Regions from separate parts of the Streptomyces sp. BPTC-684 genome, predicted to be linked through region 1. Evidence: riboswitches for the same ligand, from Rfam matches in the RefSeq annotation. Region 1 holds a riboswitch; each other region holds the start of a gene.

Region 1 (4,202 bases):
GCCGAGCTTCTTCAGGTCCTCCACCAGGTAGCCGTTGACCTGGAGGAACTCACCCGACAGCGTCTCGCGCTTGAACAGGTTGGAGACCTGCGGCTCGATGCACTCGTAGACACCGGCGATGGACGCGATGGTCGCGGTCGGGGCGATCGCGAGCAGCAGCGAGTTGCGCATGCCCACCGAGGCGATCCGCTCGCGCAGCGCCGCCCAGCGCTCCGGCCAGTTCAGCTCGACGTCGTAGTGGTCGGGGTGCAGCACGCCGCGCGCGGCACGGGTCTTGTCCCACGCGGGCAGCGGGCCCGAGCGCTCGGCGAGGTCGCGGGACGCCTCGTACGCCGTGAGCATGATGCGCTCGGCGAGCTTGGTGGAGAGCGCCTTCGCCTCGGGGAGTCGAAGGGCAGGCGCAGCTTGAAGAAGACGTCCTGGAGGCCCATCGCGCCCAGGCCCACCGGACGCCACTTGGCGTTGGAGCGGCCGGCCTGCTCGGTCGGGTAGAAGTTGATGTCGACGACCCGGTCCAGGAAGGTCACGGCCGTACGGACGGTCTCGTCCAGGCGCTTCCAGTCGATCTCGCCGGAGGCGAGGACGAAGGCGCCGAGGTTGACCGAGCCGAGGTTGCAGACGGCCGTCTCGCCGTCGTCCGTGACCTCGAGGATCTCGGTGCAGAGGTTGGAGGAGTGGACCGTGTGGCCCGGCTCCGCCGTCTGGTTGGCGGTGCGGTTGGAGGCGTCCTTGAAGGTCATCCAGCCGTTGCCGGTCTGCGCCAGGGTGCGCATCATCCGGCCGTACAGGTCCCGGGCCGGGATGGTCTTCTGGGCGAGACCGGCCGCCTCGGCCTTGCGGTAGGCGGCGTCGAACTCGTCGCCCCACAGGTCGACCAGCTCGGGCACGTCGGCGGGGAGAACAGCGACCAGGTGCCGTCCGCGTCCACGCGGCGCATGAACTCGTCCAGGATCCAGTGCGCCAGGTTCAGGTTGTGCGTACGCCGGGCGTCCTCACCGGTGTTGTCGCGCAGCTCCAGGAACTCCTCGATGTCGGAGTGCCAGGTCTCCAGGTAGACCGCCGCCGCGCCCTTGCGCCGCCCGCCCTGGTTGACGGCCGCGACCGAGGCGTCCAGCGTCTTCAGGAACGGGACGATGCCGTTGGAGTGGCCGTTGGTGCCCCGGATGAGCGAGCCGCGCGAGCGGATGCGGGAGTACGAGAGGCCGATGCCGCCCGCGTGCTTCGACAGGCGGGCCACCTGGTGGTAGCGGTCGTAGATCGAGTCCAGCTCGTCCAGCGGCGAGTCCAGCAGGTAGCAGCTGGACATCTGCGGGTGGCGGGTGCCGGAGTTGAAGAGCGTGGGGGAGGACGGCAGGTAGTCGAGGCGGCTCATCAGGCCGTACAGCGAGGCGACCTCGTCGAGCGCGCGCACCGAGTCGTCCTCGGCCAGGCCCGCCGCGACCCGGAGCATGAAGTGCTGCGGGGTCTCGATGACCATGCGGGTGATCGGGTGCCGCAGCAGGTAGCGCGAGTAGAGCGTGCGCAGGCCGAAGTAGCCGAAGCGGTCGTCGGCGCCGTCCGCGAGGGAGTCCGCCACCAGCGCGTCCAGGCGGGCCGCGTGCAGCCGTACGAAGTCGGCGGTGCGGTCCGCGATCAGGCCCTCGCGGTGGCCGACCTCGACCGACTCGGAGAACGAGACCGAGCCCTGGGTCGCGGCCTCCTCGGCGATCGTGAGCGTCAGCAGCCGGGCGGCGAGGCGGGAGTACGCCGGGTCCTCGGAGATCAGACCGGCGGCGACCTCGGTGGCGAGCCCACGCAGCTCCGCCTCGTCCGAGCGCGCGTTGCGGCCGCGCAGCGCGGCGGCGGCGACACGGCCGGGGTCGGTGTCCGGCAGATCGGCGGTGAGGTCGGTCAGGGTCCGCAGCAGGGCGGTCCCGGGGGCATCGGCCGGCTCTTCGGCGATCGCTGAGGCGGGATCCGCAGGGGCGATGGTCACGTGGGGGCACTCGCTCGGCACGGGGCCTTGGGGAGGTGCGGGCACACGGACACACCCCCTCGGGGGTACGCCGCGTCCACTGCCCATTCCGCGAGGCCTGGACGTCTGGCACCCGGGCCGGACGGCCAGGGCGCGCTGTCGGCAGGTCCTCGGACTGACCAGGTACGCAAATGCGTACGAGTACACCGTTGCGGGACAGTTCCGGATTTGCACCGGATTCCCCTGCGGCGACAGCGAGCACGAGCATACATCTTGTGCCGGGCTGTGTGGTGCCCCCACATGTTGTGTTGCTGGGTAGTCGGTTGACTGCGGGCCGTCTTGGGCTGGTCGCGCCCACGCGGCGGAGCCGCACATGTCACACCCCCGCGCCCTCAAGGGGGTTGGGAGCGCCGTAGACCGAACCTTCTGGCGGTCGTGGGCATTCCCCAGGAACGGGCCGCCGGGTTTCACCGGCGGCCGGTTTTTCTGCGGCTTGCGTCAGTGTGTCGCCGCCGGGAGTTTCGTCTGTACGCCCGGGTCGCCCGCGTCCGCCGTGTAGTCCTCCGGGGACGTCTCGTCGACGCCGTCGAGGGCCTTCACGGCTCGCAGGACGACCGTGAGGACGACGGTGGTGGCGACGTTCAGGAGGAACGCGGTGAGGCCGATGTAGCCGATCTCACCGATGCCGGGGATCTCCTTGGAGCTGCCGCCGAAGTGCTTCTGGGTGGGCGAGGCGACCCCGTACGCGGCGAGCGTGCCGTACGCCATGCCCACCGCCCAGCCCGCGAGCAGCGCCCAGCGGTGGAACCAGCGGGTGAACAGACCGCCCACCAGGGCCGGGAAGGTCTGCAGGATCCAGATGCCGCCGAGCAGCTGGAAGTTGATCACGACCGTCTTGTCCATCGTCAGGACGAAGACCAGCGCGCCCACCTTCACCAGGAGCGAGACCAGCTTGGAGACCTTGGTCTCCTGCGCCGGCGTGGCGTTCGGCTTGAGGAAGTCCTTGTAGATGTTGCGGGTGAAGAGGTTCGCGGCCGCGATCGACATGATCGCCGCCGGGACGAGCGCGCCGATGCCGATGGCGGCGAACGCCACGCCCGCGAACCAGTCCGGGAACATGTCCTCGAACAGCTGCGGGATCGCCAGCTGGCCGTTCTTGACCTTGACCCCGGCCGCGATCGCCATGAAGCCGAGCAGCGCGAGCAGGCCCAGCATCAGCGAGTACAGCGGCAGGATCGTGGTGTTGCGGCGGATGACGTTGCGGCTGCGGGAGGAGAGGGTCGCCGTGATCGAGTGCGGGTACATGAAGAGCGCGAGCGCCGAGCCGAGGGCGAGCGTGGCGTACGTCCACTGCCCGGCCTCGGGGGCACGAGCGCGCCCGTGGGCTTCCCGGGCGCGTTGGGCGTCTCGAACTTGTGCCGGGCCGCCGCGAAGATGTCGTCGAAGCCGCCCAGCTTGATCGGGATGTAGATGATCGCCACCAGGATGACGATGTAGATCAGCGTGTCCTTCACGAACGCGATCAGCGCGGGGGCGCGCAGACCCGACGAGTACGTGTACGCGGCGAGCACCGCGAACGCGATCAGCAGCGGCAGGTCCTTGGCGAACCAGTTGCCCGACCCGCCGATGCCCATCACGTCGAGCACCGCCTGGATGCCGACCAGCTGGAGCGCGATGTACGGCATCGTGGCGAGGATGCCGGTGACCGCGACCGCGAGCGAGAGGCCCTTGGAGCCGAACCGGCGCGCACGAAGTCGGACGTCGTCACATAGCCGTGCTTGTGCGAGACCGACCAGAGCCGGGGCAGGAACGTGAAGATCAGCGGATAGACGAGGATCGTGTACGGCACGGCGAAGAACCCGGCCGCGCCCGCCGCGTACACCGCCGCCGGAACCGCGACGAACGTGTACGCCGTGTAGAGGTCGCCGCCCAGCAGGAACCAGGTGACCCAGGTGCCGAACGAGCGGCCGCCGAGCCCCCATTCGTCGAGGCTCTGCTCGTTCTCGGCGCGGCGCCAGCGGGCGGCCATGAAGCCGATGACCGTGACGGCCAGGAAGAAGAAGATGAAGACGCCGAGCGCGACGCCGTTCACCCCGTCGTTGGCTGCGAGAGTCACTTGCCCTCACCCGCCTTGCGGCCCTGCTGGTCGTGCTGCCACAGCTTGTACGCGAGCATCGTGAGCGCAGTCGAGATGACCACCCACAGCATCTGGTACCAGTAGAAGAACGGGATCCCGGCGAGGGCCGGG
Region 2 (4,202 bases), 2.9 Mb from region 1:
CGCGAGCCGCGCCAGCTGGGTCTCGGCGGTGGACAGCAGCGGCCCCAGGCTCTGCTCAACCGGTCGAGCTCGCCCTTGACCCGTACGAGGTCGTCCTTGGCCTTGGTCAGCTCGCCCCGGGCCCGCGAGGCCACCGAGGCGTCCAGGTCGTCGCGGTCCAGGTCGTGCGCGTCGACCGCGGTGATGTAGTCGTTGCTGACCTCGTCGATCCGCCGGCCGAGCGCCGCGAAGTCGTCCACGGCCTTGCGGCGCGCGGCGAGCTGTCCACGGCGGTGATCGTCTCGATGGAGATCCGCAGGTCCCGCTGGGCGGTGTCCAGCTCGTAGAAGGCGGCGGCGCCGCGTCCTTGGCCGCCTGCGCGTCGGCCCGCACGCTCTCGCCGCGCCCGCCGAACCAGCGCCGCGTCCCGCCTCCGGCGAACGCCCCGGGCAGCAGCGCGGCCCCGAGCACCAGCGGCAGCGCGACGAGCGCGAGCGCGTCCGCGAGGGCCCGCCGCCCCCGGCCGCCCGCACTCCGACACCGGGGACGATGGCACCCGCTCTGCTGTACGGCCGCGCGTGTGTCGCCGTCACATCCTCTCCCGTGCCGTGTCCGCCTGCCGGTTCATTCTCCCACCAGGTAGTGACGAACACACCGGCCGATTAGTTCGCACCGCCCCGCCGACCTGACCCGCCCGGCCCGCCGCCGCGAACGGGTTTGCAGCCCTGCCCCGGGGGCCATGTACGCTGTTCCCTCATCCACGGATGTGCCACGGGCGTGTAGCTCAGGGGTAGAGCGCTGCTCTTACAAAGCAGATGTCGGCGGTTCGAAACCGTCCATGCCCACACGTGGTGAAGGCCCCCGCCGATCAGGTGGGGGCCTTCGTCCGACCGCGCCCCTCCGCCGGGCGCCCGCACCGCAGGTTCCAGCGGCCCGCGCGGCCCGAGAGTTCCGTCAGGGTCAGCGGGGCCACGTCCAGGCGCCAGAAGGACGCGGGCGGCAGGGCCAGGGCGTGGGTCACGGCCGCGCGGACCACCGCCGGGGAGGCGACCGCGAGGATCCGGCCGCCCACCGCGGGCAGCGTGTCCAGCCACGCGCCCACGCGCGACGAGCGCGAGCAGGCTCTCCCCGCCGTGCGGCGCCGCCCCGGGATCGGTGAGCCACGCCCGTACCCCCGAGGGATCCGCCGTGCTCAGCTCGTCCAGGCGCCGCCCCCGCCACCGGCCCAGATCCCAGTCGGCCAGGGCCGGTTCGTCGCACGTGGGCAGGCTGTCCGCCAACTCGTAGAGCGAGGAGGGCGGTTTCAGACGGCGGGCCGGTACCGGAAGCGCCGCCGCCGCGTCCTTGACCCTGCGGACCGCGTCCTCGTCCGGGCGGTCGCGTCGTCGCCGACTCTCGCCTCGCGCGCGTAGCGGTCGGCCGGGGGTGAGATCAACATCACGCGTACGGTCATGGGCCAAGCAGAGCACGGCCGTTCGCGCACTTCGCGCGGGGTTGTGCACCCGCACGCCGTAGCGGCGCGGTCCCTCACGCGGTACGGTCTCGTCGACATAAAGACGGTGTGAAGGAAGCCCGGTGAGATTCCGGCACGGTCGCGCCACTGTGAACCCGGCGAGCGCCCTCAACAGGGAGCGAAGACGGGGAAGTCAGACCCACCACCGTCGACAAAGGCACCAATGACCGGGACGCGTGTTCCCCAGGAGGTTCTGCCGTGGCTATCTCCGCCGCCCCTGCGCCCAGCGCAGAAGCAATGCCGGCCATCACTCCCATATCGCTCAAGGCGATCGCTCCCTGGGCGCTCTTCTTCGGCATCCTCATGCTCGTCCTGCTGTACTTCGTCGGCGCCGAGCAGGGCGCGACCAGCCTCCTGTCCGGCGAGGACGTCCACGAGTGGGTCCACGACGGACGCCACCTGCTCGGCTTCCCCTGCCACTGAGACCAGGGGTACCGACTCGTGAACTCCCTGTCCGTCAGAGCCCTGCTGGTGCGGGGCATGCTCGCCGGCCTCGCCGCGGGCCTCCTGGCACTCGTCGTGGCGTACGTCCTGGGCGAGCCCCGGGTGGACGCGGCCATCGACTTCGAGGACGCGCACGCGCACGAACACGGCGAAGAGGTGTTCAGCCGCACCCTGCAGTCCACCGGCGGCCTCGCCACCGGTGTGCTCGTGTTCGGCGTGGCCATCGGCGGCATCGCGGCGCTCGCGTTCTGCGTCGCGCTCGGCCGGATCGGCCGGTTCGGGCCGCGCGCCACGGCGGCGCTCGTCTCGCTCGGCGCGCTCCTGACCGTCTACGTCGTCCTGTTCCTGAAGTACCCGGCGAACCCGCCGTCCGTCGGTGACCCCGACACGATCGGCAAACGCACCGCCCTGTACTTCCTGATGATCGCGCTGAGCGTGCTGCTCGCCGTCGCCGCGGTGATCCTCGGCAAGCGGCTCGCGCCCCGCCTCGGCAACTGGAACGCGACCGTCGCCGCCTCGCCGCCTTCCTGGTCGCGGTCGGGCTCGCGTACGCGTTCCTGCCCGCCGTCAACGAGTTGCCGAAGGACTTCCCGGCGATGCTGCTCTGGAAGTTCCGCCCGGCCGCCCTCGCCATCCAGGTCACGCTGTGGGCCGGCTTCGGGCTGGTCTTCGGCTACCTCGCCGAACGGCTCCTGGTGCCCTAGTCGCCGCGGCCGAGGCCCGGGTGTGGGCGTCGACAGCGCCGCGGCCGCCCACCGACGGCGGCAGCACGCGAGGGCCCCGGACCGAAGTCGGTCCGGGGCCCTCGTGCGTGGGTCGTGCTCGGTGCGCTGTTTCGGTGGCGCTCGATCGGTCAGGGGCGGCGCAGGGAGAACAGACGGCTCTGCCGCTCCCTGCGGTAGCGCTGCTCCCACCGGTCCATCCGGTCCCGGCGGGCGCGGTAGGCCTGGTAGTCCGTGTCCGTGCCACGGCCGGCTCCGCCGGCTCCGGACGAGCCGCCGGACGGTGCCGTGGAGCGGCCACGGCGTGGGGCGCTGAAGAGTACGGCCACCACGGCGACGCAGAACACTATGCCGCCGAGACTGAAGCCGAAGCCGTACAGGACCAGCGCCAGGACGAGCAGTAACAGGATCATGGCGTGTTCCTCTAGGGACGGTTCCGGGGGCTCCCCTGGCCCCCGGCCCTCCAAGTTACTCCGGTACAGCGGGAGTTGGCCTCCGAGTTGCATACCGGCCAACGCCTCGCAAGCCCCTACAGTCCGCGCAGCCGTTCCATCTCCCGGCGGTCCCGCTTGGTCGGCCGGCCCATGCCCCGGTCGCGCACCCCGGCCGCGAGCACGTCCGAGCGGGCGGGCGGCGGCGGGCTGTTGTCGACATAGGTCTCGGCGGCGATCGCCGCGCCCACCCGCTTGCGGATGACTTTCGCGACGATGACGATCCGCTCCCGCCCCTCCAGGCGCAGCCGCACCTCGTCGCCCACCTTCACGGTGTGCGCGGGTTTGACGCGCTCGCCGTTGAGCTGGACGTGTCCGGCGCGGCACGCCGTCGCCGCCATGGAACGCGTCTTGGTGAGCCGTACGGACCAGATCCAGCTGTCGAGCCGCACGGGCCCCGAGGGCCCTGCCGGTGCCGTCGGCCCCCTGGGCCCCTGTGCCTTCGCCTCGTCCGCTGCCGCCATGCCCCGACTCTACCGAGGCCGTTGTCAGTGGTACCCGTCACACTTGAGGCATGTGCAGAAGCATCAAGACGCTCGGCCGCCGGCCCTCCCCGAGGAGGCCATCGACGAGGAGACCCGCGCGGCGGCTCTCCAGTACGTGCGCAAGGTGTCCGGCTTCCGGGCGCCCGCCGCGCACAACCGTGAGGTCTTCGACCGGGCGGTGGACGAGATAGCGCGGGCCACGGCCGAGCTGCTCGAAGGCCTGGAGATACGGGGAGTGCCGGTCAGGACACCGGCGTAGCCGCACCCGTCCGCAGGGCGCGGGCGGCGCGGTCCGTGCGTCAGGCCGGGGCCGGCCGCCGCGGCCTGGGCCGGGCGGCGCATGACGTAGGCGGCGAGGAGCCCGCCGCGAACAGGGCGAGGACGGAGATGCCCGTGCCGAGCCAGGTCGCGCCGAGCCAGCGCCCGCCGAAGTAGCCGAGGCCGACGCTGTAGCCCGCCCAGACCACCCCGGCGAGGGCGGACCACGGCAGGAACTCCTTGGGGTGCGGTGCGCCGCACCCGCGCCGAGCGAGACGACGGACCGGCCCGCCGGGGCGAACCGGGCGAT
Region 3 (4,202 bases), 3.4 Mb from region 1:
TACGGCCAGGTGCATGGGCAGCTCGCTGGTGGGGCGCAGCGTGCCGGTCACCTGGTGGCCGGTGAGGTCGACGGCGACGGTGTCGGCGGGGCCTAGGCGGTCGTAGGGGACCCCGGTGGGGGTGACGAGGACCAGGTCCCCGACGCGTACGGAGACGTTGCCCGAGGTGCCCACGACCAGGCCTTCCTCGGCGGTGCGGCGCGCGGTGGCGGTCAGCTCGGCCCAGGCCGCGGCGATCGCCGCTGAGTCGTTCGGCTCTCCCATGAAAGTGATCCTCGCAGGCTCCGCGCCGAGGGCGGCGGAGTGAGCAGAATCTCTTCAATGGGCTCTATGGCCGGTATATAGGGGTTCGTCAGGGCCTGACCGCACCAGAAACCGGTCAGATACACCGTGACGCCCGACCCAGTTCACCTTCCGTTCATCCAGGTTACTTACGTTCGTCCAGCCACTGACGTCGAACGATTGCCTGGGTAAATGGAACACATCACGCTGCTGCTCGCCATTGTGGTCGTGACAGCTCTAGTGTTCGATTTCACGAACGGTTTCCATGACACCGCCAACGCGATGGCCACGACCATCTCGACCGGCGCCCTGAAGCCCAAAGCCGCGGTCGCCATGTCCGCCGCGCTCAACCTGGTCGGCGCGTTCCTGTCGGTGGAGGTCGCCAAGACGATCTCCGGCGGGATCATCAACGAAAAGGGCATCAGAACAGAGGTCATCTTCGCGGCGCTCGTCGGCGCCATCCTCTGGAACCTGGTGACCTGGCTGCTCGGCCTGCCGTCCAGCTCGTCCCACGCGCTGTTCGGCGGTCTGATCGGCGCGGCCGTGATGTCGGCCGGCTGGTCCTCGGTGAACGGCTCGACCGTCGTCACCAAGGTGCTGCTCCCCGCCGTCGCCGCCCCGATCGTCGCGGGCGTCGCCTCGATGCTGGCCACGCGTCTGACGTACCGGATCAACCGAAACGTCGACCCGGCTGCCGAGAAGGCCACCGCCAAGGGCTACCGGGCCGGGCAGATCGCCTCCGCCGGTCTCGTCTCGCTCGCCCACGGCACCAACGACGCGCAGAAGACCATGGGCATCATCACGCTCGCCCTGGTCACCGGCGGTGTGCTGCACCCGGGCGCCAACCCTCCGATGTGGGTCATCGTCTCGGCCGGCATGGCCATCGCCATGGGCACCTACCTCGGCGGCTGGCGCATCATCCGCACCATGGGCAAGGGCCTGACCGAGCTGGCGCCGCCGCAGGGCTTCGCCGCCCAGTCCGGTGCCGCGACCGTCATCCTGGCCTCCTCGCACCTCGGCTTCTCGCTCTCCACCACCCAGGTCTGCTCCGGCTCCGTCATGGGCGCCGGCCTCGGCCGCAAGGGCGGTGTGGTCCGCTGGTCCACCGCGACCCGCATGTTCATCGCCTGGGGCCTGACCCTGCCCGCCGCGGGTCTGGTCGGCGCCGGCGCCGAGTTCCTGACCGGCCAGGGCACCTGGGGCGTCGTCCTCGTGGCGATCCTGCTGATCGCGGGCTCCGGCTTCATCTGGAAGCTGTCGCGCCGCGAGCCGGTCGACCACAACGACGTCACCGCCACCGCCGCCCCGGCCGAGTCCCCGGCCGAGCCCGCGGGCGTCGTGACCACCGCGATCGCCGCCGTCACCCCGCCGCCCACCGTCGCCGCCGTGGCCGCCGATCTGACGGCCACCATCCCGGCGCCGGCCCCGGTGGCCCCCGCCGACCCGGCCCGCCCGGCCACCGTCTGACCCGGCCGCGCACACCGAAGGAATCGTCATGCACATCGACTGGGCAGCTCTCGGCACCGTCTTCGGTGTCAGCCTCATCGTCACCGTCGGCCTGGTGGGCCTGTTCACCGTCGGGATCGTCGGCCTCAGCAAGCAGCAGTCGGCCGCGGCCGGCAAGGGCAACGTCGTCGTGGCCCGCACCACCGCCTACCTCTGCTTCGCGCTCTGCGCGGCGGCCGTCGCGTACGGCATCAATCTGATCGTCGGCAAGTAGCGCGCGAGCAGTACCGCACCCACCCCAGAACCGCCCTCCGGCCCCGCCGGAGGGCGGTTCTCTGTGTGCCTGGGCACACTCTCCCGTCGCAGGTCAGCAGCGAGTTGACGGGCGTTCCCGGGCGTGGTGGACTGCCCGAGCCATTACGGCGGCAGAAGAGGAAGCCGGTGCGAATCCGGCGCGGTCCCGCCACTGTCATCGGGGAATCATCCCCGTGAGCCAGGAACTCTCACCGCCGGTCGACGTCGTACCAGGGCGCGGACACCCTGAGTGAGGACATACCGCCATGCGCGCCTGCCTGTTGCCGGCACCCCCCGGAAGTACCAGAGCCCTTCACGGCGTTGCGGCGGGCTGATCCCATGCGTGCCGATCGCACTTTCGCGTACGGCGCCACCGCCGGTCTCCTCGGCGACCTCCTCCTCGGCGACCCCCGCCGCGGGCACCCGGTCGCCGCGTTCGGCCGTGCCGCGGCCGCCGTGGAGCGCGCGCTGTGGCGCGACCACCGGGGCTGGGGCGCGCTGCACACCGCCGTGTGCGCCGGAGGCGCCGCGGGCGCCGCACTGCTCGCCACGCGCGCGGTACGCGAGCGTCCCGCCGCGTCCGTCGCCCTGACCGCGGCCGCCACCTGGGCCGTCGTGGGCGGCACTTCGCTGGGCCGGGAGGCCCGGGCGATCGGCGCCGCCCTCGCTGCCGGGGACGTCGAGGCGGCCCGCGCGCGCCTGCCGCACCTGTGCGGGCGCGACCCGCAGTCCCTGGACGCGCCCGGCATCGCGCGCGCGGTCGTCGAGTCCGTCGCCGAGAACACCTCCGACGCCGTGGTCGGCGCGCTGGTGTGGGGGGCGCTCGCGGGAGTGCCGGGACTGGTCGCGTTCCGTGCGGTCAACACGCTGGACGCGATGGTCGGCCACCGCTCGCCGCGCCATCTGCGGTACGGGTGGGCCTCGGCGCGCCTGGACGACGTGGCGGGCTGGCCGGGCGCCCGGCTCACCGCCGCACTCGCGGTGGCCGCCGGAGGCGATCCGCGCGCCGCCACGCGCGCGTGGCGCGACGACGCCCGCAAGCACCCGAGCCCCAACGCGGGTCCGGTGGAGGCGTCGTTCGCGGGCGCGCTGGGCGTACGGCTCGGCGGCACCCTCTCGTACGGCGGCCGCGTCGAGCACCGGCCCGTCCTGAACGGGGGCGGCCGGGCGGTGGAGGTCCCGGACATCGAGCGGGCGGTGCGGCTGTCGCGCCGGGTGGGCTGGCTGGCGCTGGGCGCGGCGATCGCGGTGAGGAAGGTACGTACATGAGCGGCGGACTGCTGGTCGCGGGCACCACGTCGGATGCCGGGAAGAGCGTCGTCACCGCCGGGATCTGCCGGTGGCTGGTGCGCCAGGGCGTGAAGGTCGCGCCGTTCAAGGGGCAGAACATGTCCCTCAACTCGTTCGTCACGCGCGAGGGCGCCGAGATCGGGCGGGCGCAGGCGATGCAGGCGCAGGCGGCGCGCGTCGAGCCGTCCGCGCTGATGAACCCCGTGCTGCTCAAGCCGGGGAGCGACCGGTCGAGCCAGGTCGTACTGATGGGCAGGCCGGTGGGCGAACTGAGCGCCAGCGGCTACCACGGCGGGCGCCAGGAGGCCCTTCTCGGCACCGTCGTGGACTGTCTGGAGCGGCTGCGGGGCACATATGACGCCGTGATCTGCGAGGGGGCGGGCAGTCCGGCCGAGATCAACCTGCGGCGTACCGACATCGTCAACATGGGCATCGCGCGCGCCGCGAAGCTTCCGGTGGTGGTGGTCGGCGACATCGACCGGGGCGGGGTGTTCGCCTCGTTCTTCGGTACGACGGCGCTGCTGAGCCCCGAGGACCAGGCGCTGGTCGCCGGGTACATCGTCAACAAGTTCCGGGGCGACGTCTCGCTCCTCGAACCGGGCATCGACATGCTGCGCGGGCTCACCGGGCGCCACACGTACGGGATCCTGCCGTTCGCGCACGGCCTCGGCATCGACGAGGAGGACGGCCTGCGGGTCTCCCTGCGCGGCGCCGTGCGCGAGTCCGTGGTGGCGCCGCCGGTGGGCGAGGACGTGCTGCGGGTCGCGGTCTGCGCCGTCCCGCTGATGTCCAACTTCACGGACGTGGACGCCCTCGCCGCCGAACCGGGCGTGATCGTACGGTTCGTGGACCGGCCCGAGGAGCTGGCCGACGCGGATCTGGTCGTCGTG
Region 4 (4,202 bases), 940 kb from region 1:
GTCATGGGGCGCATGAAGATGACGGAGGAGTTCCCGCCCGAGGTCCCCTCGTACGTGAACGTGTACTTCGCGGTCGACAACTGCGACGACGCGGTGGCGAAGGCGGTCAAGCGGGGCGGGGTGCGGCGGTTCGGGCCGATGGACACGCCCTTCGGCCGGTTCGCGGCGCTCAGCGATCCGCAGGGCGCGTCGTTCTCGGTGATCGACCTGCAGACGACACAGGGCGAGATGCCGCAGATGGCCGACGTGTAGCGGGCCGGATGGGTCCCGGGGTGTTCGGGCACGCGCGCGTGCCCGAACACCCCGGCCGTGTCAAGCCCCCTGCCGCACCTGCGTCCTGATCGTCCGGGCGGCCTCGACGAGGTTCTCCAGGGACTGCCTCGTCTCGGTCCAGCCGCGGGTCTTCAGCCCGCAGTCGGGGTTGACCCAGAGCCGTTCCGGCGCGATGGCCGCAAGCCCCTTGCGCAGCAGTGCGGCCGCCTCCTCGGCGCTCGGTACGCGCGGCGAGTGGATGTCGTAGACACCAGGCCCCACCTCGCGCGGATAGCCCGCGGCGGCGAGCTCGTCGGCCACCCGCATGTGCGAGCGGGCCGCCTCCAGGCTGATGACGTCGGCGTCGAGGTCGTCGATGGCCTGGAGGATGTCACCGAACTCGGCGTAGCACATGTGGGTGTGGATCTGGGTGTCGGGACGTACGCCCGCGGTGGTCAGGCGGAACGATTCCGTGGCCCAGTCCAGATAGGCCGCGCGGTCCGCGGCGCGCAGCGGCAGCGTCTCGCGCAGGGCGGGCTCGTCGACCTGGATGACCGAAGTGCCCGCCGTTTCCAGGTCGTCGACCTCGTCGCGCAGGGCGAGCGCCACCTGGCGGGCGGTCTCGGCGAGCGGCTGGTCGTCGCGGACGAACGACCAGGCCAGCATGGTGACCGGTCCGGTGAGCATGCCCTTGACGGGGCGGTCGGTGAGCGACTGGGCGTAGGCGGTCCAGCGCACCGTCATCGGCTTCGGCCGGGAGATGTCGCCGGCCAGGACCGGCGGGCGGACGTAGCGCGTGCCGTACGACTGGACCCAGCCGTGCTGGGTGGCGAGGTAGCCGGTCAGCTGCTCGGCGAAGTACTGCACCATGTCGTTGCGTTCGGCCTCGCCGTGGACGAGGACGTCGATGCCCGCCTTCTCCTGGAAGGCGACGACCTCGCGGATCTCGGCCTTGATGCGCTCCTCGTAGCCCGCGGTGTCGACGCGTCCGGCGCGCAGGTCGGCGCGGGCGGAGCGCACCTCGGTGGTCTGCGGGAACGACCCGATGGTGGTCGTGGGCAGCAGAGGCAGTCGCAGGCGGGCGCGCTGGGCCGGTGCGCGTTCGCCGTACGGCTGGGAGCGGCGGCCGTCCGCCTCGGTGACCGTCGACGTACGCGCGCGTACCGCCGGGTCGTGGGTGAGGGCGGAGCCGGCGCGCGAGGCCAGGTCGGCGCGGTTGGCGGCGAGTTCGGCGGCGATGGCGCCGGTGCCGCTGGTGAGGCCGCGGGCCAGCGTCACGGTCTCGGCGGTCTTCTGGTGGGCGAAGGCGAGCCAGCGGGCGATCTGCGGGTCGATGTCGCGTTCGGCCGTCGCGTCGAGCGGGACGTGCAGCAGTGAGCAGGACGGTGCCACGTCGACGGTGCCGGCGAGGCCGAGGAGCGTGCCGAGGGTGGCGAGGGACTTCTCGTAGTCGTTGATCCAGATGTTGCGGCCGTCGACGACGCCCGCGACCAGCCGCTTGCCGGGCAGCCCGCCGACGGCCGCGAGGCCGTCGAGGTTGGCGGCGGCCGGTCCCGTGAAGTCCAGGCCGAGGCCTTCCACGGGCGCCTTGGCGAGGACGGGCAGGGCCTCGCCGAGGCGGTCGAAGTAGGAGGCGACCAGCAGCTTGGGGCGGTCGGTGAGGCCGCCGAGCGCTTGGTAGGCGCGGGCGGCGGCGTCCAGTTCGGCGGGGGTGCGGTCCTGGACGAGGGCGGGCTCGTCGAGCTGCACCCACTGGGCGCCGGCCGCCCGCAGATCGGCGAGCACCTCGGCGTACACGGGCAGCAGCCGCTCCAGCAGGGCCAGCGGCTCGAAGTCGGCGTCGACGCCGGGGGCGGGCTTGGCCAGGAGGAGGTAGGTGACCGGTCCGACCAGGACGGGCCGGGCCGCGAGGCCGAGCGCCAGCGCCTCGGTGAGCTCGGCGACCTGCTTGCCGGAGTCGGCGGTGAAGACGGTGCCCGGGCCGAGTTCGGGGACCAGGTAGTGGTAGTTGGTGTCGAACCACTTGGTCATCTCCAGCGGCGCCACGTCCTGGGTGCCGCGGGCCATGGCGAAGTAGCCGTCCAGCGTGTCGGTCTCGACGGCGGCGCGGTGCCGGTCGGGGATCGCCCCCACCATCACGCTGGTGTCGAGGACGTGGTCGTAGTACGAGAAGTCACCGGTGGGCACCTCGTCGACGCCCGCCTCCGCGAGCCGGCGCCAGTTGGCGCGGCGCAGGTCGCGGGCGGTGTCACGGAGGGCGTCGGCGCCGACGCGGCCCTTCCAGTAGCCCTCGACGGCCTTCTTGAGTTCCCGGTCGGGGCCCTGGCGGGGGTAGCCGTACACGGTGGCCCGTGCCGCCGCGGCTGCGGACTTGCTGGTCACGAAACTCTCCTTCGCGAGAATGTCCCGAAATCGACCCCGGTACGGGTCGTGGGCGCGAAGGGATGACAGACAGGGCGGCCTACGCGGAACGGTGCCCGCGCTCGAACCGCCTCTTGTCCCGCCGACCCGCCCACGAGGTCACCAAGATCTCCGCGCGCGGTCGGTCGCGCACGGGCAACGGGCAGGTCTTCGGACTCGCGGGCACGCCTGCCGGTCTCCCGGCGGACACCTACTGGCCGTCGCTTCCCAGACCCGGCCGGGCCCAGTGCGTATGACGGCGGTCGTTCCCGCTCACCGCTGCGGGGCAGTCCCGGATTCCCACCGGGTTCCCTCTTGCGACGCGCCTGCCTGGCGGGCAGGGCGAACCAGCTGCGAGCGCCACCCTACCCAGACACGGGGCCGGACCGCCCCCTCACACCGGACGTGCACGCCCCGTGATGTCCGACATCGGAGGCGTGCCGCAGTCGCACACAGGTGCTCACAGCATCGGGGCGCGATTAGTGTGGCCGACGTAACCACTCGTGATCGCCGCACGTGACATCGAAGTAACGGGCATTTCGTACGGTCGGAGCCCAAGGGATCCCGGCCGAGACGAGAGGGGACACCCGTTGACCGCACAGGCCACGCGGGCCGCCACCGAACAGGTGCGCACGGTCTGCTCGTACTGCGGTGTGGGCTGCGGGATGGTCCTCGACATCGCCATGGGGCCGGACGGCCGGCGCACGGTGCTCAAGGCCTCCGGCGACAAGGCGCACCCCGCCAACTCCGGCCGGCTGTGCACCAAGGGGGCGACGACGGCCGACATGCTGGCCGCTCCCGGACGCCTGTCCACCGCGCTGGTACGGGGTGAGCGCGGAGCCGAGCCGGTGCCCGCCGGGGTCGACGCGATGATCGCCGAGACGGCGGGCAGGCTGCGGGCGCTCGTCGACGAGCACGGGCCGGACGCCGTCGCGCTGTACGTGTCCGGTCAGATGAGCCTGGAGGCGCAGTATCTGGCCAACAAGCTGGCCAAGGGGTTCATCGGCACCAACCAGATCGAGTCCAACTCCCGGCTGTGCATGGCCAGTGCGGGCAGCGGCTACAAGCTGTCGCTCGGCGCGGACGGGCCGCCCGGCTCGTACCAGGACTTCGAGAAGGCAGACGTCTTCCTGGTCATCGGCTCCAACATGGCCGACTGCCATCCCATCCTCTTTCTGAGGATGATGGAGCGCGTCAAGGCCGGGGCGAAGCTGATCGTCGTCGACCCGCGCCGCACCGCGACCGCCGCCAAGGCCGACCTCTTCCTGCAGATCAAGCCGGGCACGGATCTCGCGCTGCTCAACGGCCTGCTGCACCTGTTCCAGGAGAACGGGCACACCGACCCCGCCTTCATCGCGGAGCACACCGAGGGCTGGGAGGCGATGGGCGAGTTCCTGGCCGACTACCCGCCCGCCTCGGTCGCGGAGATCACCGGGATCCCCGAGGACGACATCCGCGCGGCGGCGCAGTGGATCGGCGCGGCCGGGGAGTGGATGAGCTGCTGGACCATGGGGCTCAACCAGTCCACGCACGGCACCTGGAACACCAAC

Evidence for each region. A riboswitch is a leader RNA that binds a small molecule or an ion and turns the genes downstream of it on or off. The one in region 1 is predicted to bind cobalamin.
Region 2: linked by a shared signal. The riboswitch ahead of QIY60_RS19810 (CbtB-domain containing protein) and the one ahead of QIY60_RS07175 (ribonucleoside-diphosphate reductase subunit alpha) in region 1 are both predicted to bind cobalamin.
Region 3: linked by a shared signal. The riboswitch ahead of QIY60_RS22360 (cobalamin biosynthesis protein) and the one ahead of QIY60_RS07175 (ribonucleoside-diphosphate reductase subunit alpha) in region 1 are both predicted to bind cobalamin.
Region 4: linked by a shared signal. The riboswitch ahead of metE (5-methyltetrahydropteroyltriglutamate--homocysteine S-methyltransferase) and the one ahead of QIY60_RS07175 (ribonucleoside-diphosphate reductase subunit alpha) in region 1 are both predicted to bind cobalamin.

What each region holds. Positions count from the first base shown of each region.
Region 1 covers NZ_CP124863.1:1,628,555-1,632,756, reverse strand. The annotation lists partial or broken gene QIY60_RS07175 (ribonucleoside-diphosphate reductase subunit alpha) at 1-2,062, opposite strand, end outside; cobalamin riboswitch at 2,098-2,239, opposite strand; partial or broken gene QIY60_RS07170 (sodium:solute symporter family protein) at 2,453-4,046, opposite strand; gene QIY60_RS07165 (DUF3311 domain-containing protein) at 4,067-4,202, opposite strand, start outside.
Region 2 covers NZ_CP124863.1:4,487,694-4,491,895, forward strand. The annotation lists partial or broken gene QIY60_RS19795 (hypothetical protein) at 1-459, opposite strand, end outside; tRNA gene QIY60_RS19800 (tRNA-Val) at 753-824, shown strand; partial or broken gene QIY60_RS19805 (histidine phosphatase family protein) at 848-1,432, opposite strand; cobalamin riboswitch at 1,500-1,657, shown strand; gene QIY60_RS19810 (CbtB-domain containing protein) at 1,730-1,915, shown strand; partial or broken gene QIY60_RS19815 (CbtA family protein) at 1,934-2,640, shown strand; gene QIY60_RS19820 (hypothetical protein) at 2,790-3,071, opposite strand; gene QIY60_RS19825 (RNA-binding S4 domain-containing protein) at 3,188-3,613, opposite strand; partial or broken gene QIY60_RS19830 (DUF2277 domain-containing protein) at 3,664-3,893, shown strand; partial or broken gene QIY60_RS19835 (VTT domain-containing protein) at 3,953-4,202, opposite strand, start outside.
Region 3 covers NZ_CP124863.1:5,065,115-5,069,316, reverse strand. The annotation lists gene QIY60_RS22375 (class II aldolase/adducin family protein) at 1-264, opposite strand, end outside; gene QIY60_RS22370 (inorganic phosphate transporter) at 475-1,749, shown strand; gene QIY60_RS22365 (hypothetical protein) at 1,778-2,002, shown strand; cobalamin riboswitch at 2,113-2,254, shown strand; gene QIY60_RS22360 (cobalamin biosynthesis protein) at 2,362-3,291, shown strand; gene QIY60_RS22355 (cobyric acid synthase) at 3,288-4,202, shown strand, end outside.
Region 4 covers NZ_CP124863.1:688,219-692,420, forward strand. The annotation lists gene QIY60_RS03050 (VOC family protein) at 1-252, shown strand, start outside; gene metE (5-methyltetrahydropteroyltriglutamate--homocysteine S-methyltransferase) at 313-2,634, opposite strand; cobalamin riboswitch at 2,818-2,969, opposite strand; gene QIY60_RS03060 (bifunctional nitrate reductase/sulfite reductase flavoprotein subunit alpha) at 3,243-4,202, shown strand, end outside.